DNA from 2 places in the Stenotrophomonas sp. 115C5 genome. Region 2 is predicted to be linked to the other one. Evidence: predicted binding sites of a transcription regulator. Region 2 holds the regulator's gene; the other holds the start of a gene.

Region 1 (4,417 bases), on a different contig from region 2:
CGCCGGTGGCGGCGTTGTAGCCGAAGCTGCCGGTGCCTTCCTTGACCTTGTTGATGATGACCGACGGTTCTTCACCGGCGTTGGCAACGATTTCGCGCAGCGGGGCTTCCATCGCGCGCAGGGCGATCTGGATGCCGTGGTTCTGGTCTTCGTTGGCACCCTTCAGGCCGGCCAGTGCGGTGACCGCACGGACCAGGGCAACGCCGCCGCCCGGGACCACGCCTTCTTCAACGGCTGCACGGGTCGCGTGCAGGGCGTCGTCGACGCGATCCTTCTTTTCCTTCATTTCGATTTCGGTCGAAGCGCCGACCTTGATCACGGCAACGCCGCCGGCCAGCTTGGCCACGCGTTCCTGCAGCTTCTCGCGATCGTAATCGGAGGAGGTGTCCTGGATCTGGGTCTTGATCTGGCCGACGCGTGCATCGACGGCAGCCTTGTCACCCACGCCATCGATGATGGTGGTGTTTTCCTTGGAAACCTGCACCTTCTTGGCGCGGCCCAGGTCCTTGATGGTGGCCTTTTCCAGCGACAGGCCAACTTCTTCGGAGATCACGGTGCCGCCGGTCAGCACGGCCATGTCTTCCAGCATCGCCTTGCGACGGTCGCCGAAGCCCGGAGCCTTGACGGCCACGACCTTGACGATGCCACGGATGGTGTTGACCACCAGGGTGGCCAGCGCTTCGCCTTCGACTTCTTCGGCCACGATCAGCAGCGGCTTGCCGGCCTTGGCGACGCCTTCCAGCACCGGCAGCAGGTCACGGACGTTGGAGATCTTCTTGTCGTGCAGCAGGATGAACGGGTCATCCAGGTCAGCGGTCTGCGACTGCTGGTTGTTGATGAAGTACGGGGACAGGTAGCCGCGGTCGAACTGCATGCCCTTGACCACGTCCAGCTCGTTGTCCAGGCCCGAGCCTTCTTCAACGGTGATCACGCCTTCCTTGCCGACTTCCTTCATCGCGTCGGCGATGATCTGGCCGATCGACTCGTCCGAGTTGGCCGAGATGGTGCCGACCTGGGCAATTGCCTTGTCGTCGGCGGTCGGCTTGGAGATGGTCTTCAGTTCGGCAACGGCGGCCACGACGGCCTTGTCGATACCACGCTTCAGGTCCATCGGGTTCATGCCGGCGGCCACAGCCTTGGCGCCTTCGCGGATCAGGGCCTGGGCCAGCACGGTGGCGGTGGTGGTGCCGTCGCCGGCGTCGTCGTTGGTGCGGGAAGCGACTTCCTTCACCATCTGCGCGCCCATGTTCTCGAACTTGTCAGCCAGTTCGATTTCCTTGGCGACGGAGACGCCGTCCTTGGTGATGGTCGGCGCGCCGAAGCTCTTTTCCAGCACGACGTTGCGGCCCTTCGGGCCCAGGGTGGCCTTGACGGCATTGGCGAGAACGTTGACGCCGCGCACCATGCGCGAACGGGCGTCTTCACCGAAACGAATATCCTTGGCAGCCATTGCAGTTACCTCATTGGTAGCGCCGGGCCATGCCCGGCGGCTGGGTGTTTGGAATCAGGGGATGAAGCAGGTCGCGCCGAGGCTCAGCCGATGACGGCGAGCACGTCGTCTTCGCGCAGGACCTTGTACTCGACGCCTTCGCTCTTGTACGAGCTGCCGGCGTACTGGCCGTAGATGACCTTGTCGCCAACCTTCAGCGACGGCGCGCGCACGTTGCCGTTGTCCAGCGGCTTGCCCGGGCCGACGGCCACGACTTCACCCTTGGTGGACTTTTCCTTGGCCGAGTCGGGGATGACGATGCCACCGGCGGAGATTTCGTCGGCTTCGATCGGCTTGACCACAACGCGGTCGTGCAGCGGCTTGATGCTCATGAGAGACCTCTTAAGTTATTGATTGGTCTGAAAAAGTCCGGCGATGTTAGCAGTCACACCAGGCGAGTGCCAGCAACGCGCGTGAAAAAGCCCGACAAGTCGGGAGCACGACAGAGATGGAGACCTCCACAGGCCTTTCAAGGGCCGATCCTGAAATTTTTCTCCGGACCCGGAAACCTCATTCCCTGCGTGGACGCCTGTATAGGGATGCAACGCGGCAAGCCAAGGGGGGAACGGGTGACATTTGGTGACCAATGTCCCACTGTCAGATATCTGACGTTCATTTACGACAAAGTGTCACTGGATCGGCCTTAGGCTCGGCCGCGCATTCCCAATCACAAGGAGTTGTCGATGCGATTGCTGTCCCCGCTTGCCGCCGCCTGCCTGCTGGCGCTGGCCGCCGCGCCGGCCCAGGCCGAGGTCTTCATCAACGAACTGCACTACGACGACAGCACCGCCGCCGGCGACGTCGGCGAAGCGATCGAGGTCGTAGCCACCGCCGGTGAGGATCTGTCCGGCTACCGCCTCTACCTCTACAACGGCAGCAACCCTTCTGCCGCCACGGTCTACGCCAACAACCCGGTTCCGGCCGGCACCGCCGCCGGTTGCGGCAGCGCCACCCTGGCCGTGGTCAGCTACCCGACCAACGGCCTCCAGAACGGCCCGAACGACGGCATCGCCCTGGTCGATGCCAGCGGCAAGGTGGTCCAGTTCCTCAGCTACGAGGGCGCCATCACCGCCTCCGGTGGCCCTGCCGCCGGCATGACCAGCCAGAACATTCCGGTGGCCGAGACCAACAGCACAGCGCCGGGCACCTCGCTGCAGCTGACCGGCAGCGGCAGCCAGTACGCCCACTTCACCTGGGCCGAGTCGGCCAGGCAGACCTTCGGCAGCTGCAACAACGGCCAGACCTTCAGCGGCGGCGGCACCCCGGGCCCGAACACACCGCCGTCGGTGTCCACCACCACCCCGGCACAGGGCAGCAGCACCTTCCCAGCCGCGGCCGATCTGGAAGTGGTGTTCAGCGAAACCGTGAACCTGGCCAGTGGCGCCTTCGCGCTGAGCTGCGGCACCTCCGGCAGCGTGCCGCTGACCTTCCCGGCCAGCGGCCGCAGCGTGAAGCTATCCACCAACACCGCGCTGGTGGCCGGTGAGGCCTGCCGCTTCGATATCCGCGCCGCGCGCATCACCGACCTGCAGGGCGCGCATCCGGCGGCCGACAGCCGCATCGCGTTCACCGTGGCCAGCACCGGCGGCAATCCAGACCCGGGCAACCCAGGCGTGCCGGCCGGCTACTACTCCAAGGTGAACACCTCCAGCCCGAGCCAGCTGCGCTGCTCGCTGCACGCCACCATCAAGGGCCACACCGCCTACCCGTACAGCGGCTCGGGCACCAGCACCTGGACCATCCTGGAGATCGCCGACGAGGACCCGAACAACCCGAACCGCATCCTCGACGCGTATCGCAACCGCAGCTACGCCAAGGTGACCGATCGCGCCGGCAGCGGCAGTGGCCTGAAGTACAACCGCGAACACACCTGGCCGAACTCGCTGGGCTTTGCCAGCACCACCGGTGATAAGGGCCTGCCGTACGCGCCGTACACCGACACCCACATGCTGTACCTGACCGATGCACAGTGGAACGCCGACCGTGGCAACAAGCCGTTCGCCAAGTGCGACGCCAACTGCGGCGAGCGCGCCACCGAGGCCAACAACGGCCAGGGCGGCGGCAGCGGCGGTTACCCGGGCAACTCCAACTGGGTACGCACGCCGGACGGCAACACCGGCACCTTCGAGGTGTGGGGCCATCGCAAGGGCGACATGGCACGTGCGGTGATGTACATGGCCATCCGCTATGAAGGGGGCAAGGATGCGGCCACCGGCCAGTCCGAACCGGACCTGGAACTGACCGACGACCGCAGCAAGATCGTCAAGACCAGCAGTTCGCCGGCCTACATGGGGCTGCTGTCCACGCTGATCGACTGGCACCTGTCCGACCCACCGGATGATGCCGAACGTGCACGCAATGACGTGGTCTACAGCTTCCAGGGCAACCGCAACCCGTTCATCGATCACCCCGAGTGGGCGACCCCGGCCCTGTTCACCTCGGCCAAGCCGGCCACCTGCCAGCTGGCCAACTGACCGCGCAACGCAGCGGTCCATCGCCGCCGCCGGGCTCTGACCCGGCGGCGGCCCTATACTCGACGGTCATGTCGACCGTCGATCCCGTCCTGCTGCTGTTGACCACCTGCCCGGACCGGGCCAGTGCCGAGCGCATCGCGCACGCGCTGGTCGGCGAGCGCCTGGCCGCGTGCGTGACCCGCCTCGATGGCGCACAGTCGACCTACCGCTGGCAGGGCGAGGTGACCACCGACGCCGAGCTGCAACTGCTGGTGAAGACCACCGCAAGCCGCGTCGATGACGCGATTGCCCGGATCGTCGAACTGCATCCGTATGAACTCCCGGAGTGCATCGCGGTCGAAACCCGGGCCGGCCTGCCGGCGTATCTGGACTGGATCCGGGCACAGACCCGGGAGGACACTGATTGAAGACTCTGTTTGCGCGTGGCGCCGCCCTGTGCGCCCTGTTGTGGCTC
Region 2 (4,417 bases):
TCAATGTGCCAGCAGCTTGCGCGCAGCGGCGCGCGCTTCCTTGCTCACTTCCACGCCGCCGAGCATGCGTGCCAGCTCTTCCTCGCGCGCCTTGCTGTCCAGCTTTTCCACTGCGCTCTGGGTCATGCCTTCCACCGGCGCCTTGCTGACCCGGTAATGGGCATGGCCCTTGGAAGCGACCTGCGGCAGGTGGGTCACGCACAGCACCTGGCGCTTCTCGCCGAGGGCGCGCAGCTTCTGGCCGACAATGTCGGCCACGGCGCCACCGATGCCGGAGTCGACCTCGTCGAACACCATGGTCGGCACCGCATCTAGGTCCAGCGCGGCCACTTCGATAGCGAGCGAGATACGCGACAGTTCACCGCCCGAGGCGACCTTGCGCAAGGCGCGCGGCGGTTGGCCGGCGTTGGCGGCGACCAGGAACTCCACGCGTTCGGCGCCCTGCGGGTCCGGCTTGCCGGCGTCCTGCGGTTCCAGCTCGATCAGGAACTGGCCGCCGCCCATGCCCAGCTCGGCGATGATGCCGGTGGTGGTAGCCGACAGCTCGGCGGCGGCATTGCGGCGGCTGACGGTCAGCGCCTCGGCCTGCACACGCCAGGCGGCGGCGGCCTTGTCGATCTCGCCGGCCAGGCGCTGCAGGCGTTCGTCGGCGCCGCGCAGCTGCTCCACTTCGGCGTGCATGCGCTCGCGCTGCGCGCCCAGCTCGTCCATTGGCACGCGGTGCTTGCGGGCCAGGTCGTGCAGGCGGCCGAGACGGCGCTCGTTCTCTTCGAACTGCTCCGGGTCGGCATCGAGGTCGTCGTGCACCCGGTCCAGCAGCGACAGGGCTTCATGCAGCTGGATCGAGGCGTTCTCGATCAGGCCGTCCACCTCGCCCAGGCGCGGGTCGTGTTCGATCAGGCGCGACAGCTCGTGGCGCACCTGCTGCAGCAGGTCCAGCGCGGAGCTCCCGTCATCGCCGTTGAGCTGGTTGCTGGCGGCCTGGCAGGCGCTCAGCAGGGCGCTGGCGTGGGCCTGGCGGCGATGGCTGGCACCGAGCGCCACGATCGACTCCGGCTCCAGGTCTTCGCGGTCCAGTTCGTGCAGCTGGTGCTCCAGGAAGCCGATCCGGTCACTCACGTCGCCCTGTTGCGACAGCGCCAGCGATTCATCGACCAGTGCCTGCCATGCGGCCGCGGCGCGGCGCACCTGGCGGCGCTCGTTCTCGTTGCCGGCATAGGCATCCAGCAGGGCCAGCTGTGACGGGCGCGTCAGCAGGGCCTGCTGTTCGTGCTGGCCGTGGATCTCCACCAGCAACGAGGCCAGGTCGCCCAGCTGGGCCAGGGTCACCGGGCGGCCATTGATCCACGCCCGCGAACCGCCGTCGGCACGGATCACGCGGCGCAGCTGGCATTGTTCTTCGTCGTCCAGCTCGTTGTCGGCCAGCCACTGGCGCGCGGCCTGCAGCTGGTCCAGCGCGAACTCGGCCGAAAGCTCGGCGCGCGCGGCGCCGTGGCGGACCACGCCGCTGTCGGCGCGCAGGCCGGACAGGAAGCCCAGCGCGTCGACCATCAGCGACTTGCCGGCGCCGGTCTCGCCTGAAACCACGGTCATGCCTGGCCCGAACTCCAGTTCGGTGGCGCGGACGACGGCAAAATCCTTGATCGAAAGATGTCTGAGCATGGGTAAGGGGGTATCAGCAGCCGCGCAACGCTAGCACGTGGGCGAGGGAGGTCCAATGACTTGCCAAGGTGATGCGCCGCCATTATCTAGTGTCCGTGTCTCACAGGTTGATTCCATGCACGGTTCTCCCGACCAGCTTGCCCCGCGTGCGCGCCATCTGCTGCGCACGCTGATCGCGCGTTACATCCAGGACGGTGAGCCGGTCGGCTCGCAGACGCTGGCGCGCGTGGCCGGCCTTGAGGTCAGCCCGGCCACCATCCGCAACATCCTCGGCGACCTGGAGGACCTGGGGCTGCTGGCCTCGCCGCACACCTCGGCCGGGCGCGTCCCGACCGCACACGGCTACCGGGTGTTCGTCGACAGCCTGCTGCAGATGCAGCCGCCGGGTGAGGGTGAGCTGGCCCGGTTGCGCCAGGAACTGGCCGGCGGTGGCAGCACCCAGGCCCTGCTCGGCAGCGCCTCGGAGCTGCTGTCGGCGATGAGCCACTTCGTCGGCGTGGTCAGCGCGCCGCGGCGCGAGCAGTTCGCCTTCCGCCAGATCGATTTCGTGGCGCTGGACGGGCGCCGGGTGCTGGCGATCCTGGTGTTTGCCGACAACGAGGTGCAGAACCGGGTCATCGAGACCCGCCAGGAGTTTGCGCCGGGCCAGCTGGAGCAGGTGGCCAACTACCTCAATGCGCATTTCGCCGGCCTGCCGATGGCCGAGATCCGCACCCGCCTGCTGCTGGAACTGCGCGACGCCCGGTCCGAGCTGGAGCAGCTGCTGGCGCACAGCATCGAGCTGGCCGAGCAGGCCCTGCAGCCGGCGGCCGACGACATGCTGGTGGCTGGCCAGACCCGCCTGATGGGGGTGCAGGACCTGTCCGACCTGGAGCGCCTGCGTGAACTGTTCGAGCTGTTCTCCAGCAAGCGCGAGATCCTGCAGCTGCTGGAGCGGACCATCCAGGCGCCGGGCGTGCGCATCTTCATCGGCGAGGAGACCGGGATGATGCCGCTGCAGGGCGTCTCGCTGGTCACCGCCCCGTACACCGCCAACGGCCAGGTGCTGGGCGTGCTGGGCGTGATCGGCCCCAAGCGGATGGCCTACGACCGCATGATCCCGCTGGTGCAGGCCACCGCCGATGTGCTCGGCGCGGCCTTTTCACCCGCCGGGCGCACTCCCGGAACATCCGACGCTTGAAACGCAGCATCCCGCCCACACTAGGGTGGGTGGAGGCGGAGAGTGACCGCCAGGGACCCAGACATGAACCACGAACAGCCAGATATCGAATCCCAGCAGAGTGCCGCTGATGCGGCTGCCGCCGCCGGCGTCAACGACGAAGTGGAGCGCCTGCGCGCCGAAGTCGAGCAGATCAAGGCCGATGCGCTGCGTGAGCGCGCCGACCTGGAGAACCAGCGCAAGCGCGTGGCCCGTGACATCGAGCAGGCCCGCAAGTTCGCCAACGAGAAGCTGCTGGGCGAGCTGCTGCCGGTGTTCGACAGCCTGGATGCCGGCCTGAAGGCCGCCGGCGGCGACCCGCACCCGCTGCGCGAGGGCCTGGAGCTGACCTACAAGCAGCTGCTGAAGGTGGCCGCCGACAACGGTCTGGTCCTGCTGGACCCGACCGGCCAGCCGTTCAACCCGGAACACCACCAGGCCATCAGCCAGGTGCCGGCCCCGGGCGCCGCCCCGGGCAGCGTGGTGACCGTGTTCCAGAAGGGCTACCTGCTCAACGAGCGCCTGCTGCGGCCGGCGCTGGTGGTGGTGGCCGCCGATTGATTGACCGGGCCGGGTGATGCCCGGCCCCGGTCGTGCCAGGCCATGCCTGGCAAGGTTTTCCAGGCGCTGAACACAGCGTTCGGGAGATGGCTTGAATGTTCCACGAGCCTCCCCCACATCGTATTCATCCACCGGCCGAGCGGCCGGACTGACCCCAACAAGCATCCTCAGGAGTCTCCCCCATGGGCAAGATCATTGGTATCGACCTCGGCACCACCAACTCGTGCGTGGCGATCATGGACGGCGGCAAGGCCCGCGTCATCGAGAATTCGGAAGGCGATCGCACCACCCCGTCGATCGTCGCCTACACCAAGGACGGCGAAGTCCTGGTCGGCGCCTCGGCCAAGCGCCAGGCCGTGACCAACCCGAAGAACACCTTCTACGCGGTGAAGCGCCTGATCGGCCGCAAGTTCACCGACGCCGAAGTGCAGAAGGACATCGCCCACGTCCCGTACGGCATCCTCGCCCATGACAATGGCGATGCCTGGGTGTCGACCAGCGACGGCAAGAAGATGGCCCCGCAGGAAATCTCGGCCAAGGTGCTGGAAAAGATGAAGAAGACCGCCGAGGACTTCCTCGGTGAGAAGGTCACCGAAGCGGTCATCACCGTGCCGGCCTACTTCAACGACAGCCAGCGCCAGGCGACCAAGGACGCCGGCCGCATTGCCGGCCTGGACGTCAAGCGCATCATCAACGAGCCGACCGCGGCCGCGCTGGCCTATGGCCTGGACAAGGGCGACAACAAGGATCGCAAGATCGTGGTGTACGACCTGGGCGGCGGCACCTTCGACGTCTCGGTGATCGAGATCGCCAACGTCGACGGCGAAAAGCAGTTCGAAGTGCTGGCCACCAACGGCGACACCTTCCTGGGCGGCGAAGACTTCGACAACCGCGTCATCGAGTACCTGGTTGAAGAGTTCAACAAGGACCAGGGCATCGACCTGCGCAAGGATCCGCTGGCCCTGCAGCGCCTGAAGGACGCTGCCGAGCGCGCCA

What was found. Region 2 encodes HrcA, which represses chaperone genes, less so after heat shock. Its sites were predicted from a motif close to TTNGCACTCNNNNNNNNNGAGTGCNAA; they were not measured.
Region 1: a site for HrcA is predicted at 1,868-1,894, ahead of AC13FN_RS12725 (co-chaperone GroES). Genes of this name have one in related genera too.

Annotation. Positions count from the first base shown of each region.
Region 1 is NZ_JBSPUQ010000009.1:112,307-116,723, forward strand. Features, by position in the region: gene groL (chaperonin GroEL) at 1-1,450, opposite strand, end outside; gene AC13FN_RS12725 (co-chaperone GroES) at 1,534-1,821, opposite strand; gene AC13FN_RS12730 (endonuclease) at 2,173-3,963, shown strand; gene cutA (divalent-cation tolerance protein CutA) at 4,032-4,370, shown strand; gene AC13FN_RS12740 (protein-disulfide reductase DsbD domain-containing protein) at 4,367-4,417, shown strand, end outside.
Region 2 is NZ_JBSPUQ010000003.1:91,838-96,254, forward strand. Features, by position in the region: gene recN (DNA repair protein RecN) at 1-1,662, opposite strand; gene hrcA (heat-inducible transcriptional repressor HrcA) at 1,778-2,842, shown strand; gene grpE (nucleotide exchange factor GrpE) at 2,906-3,421, shown strand; gene dnaK (molecular chaperone DnaK) at 3,604-4,417, shown strand, end outside.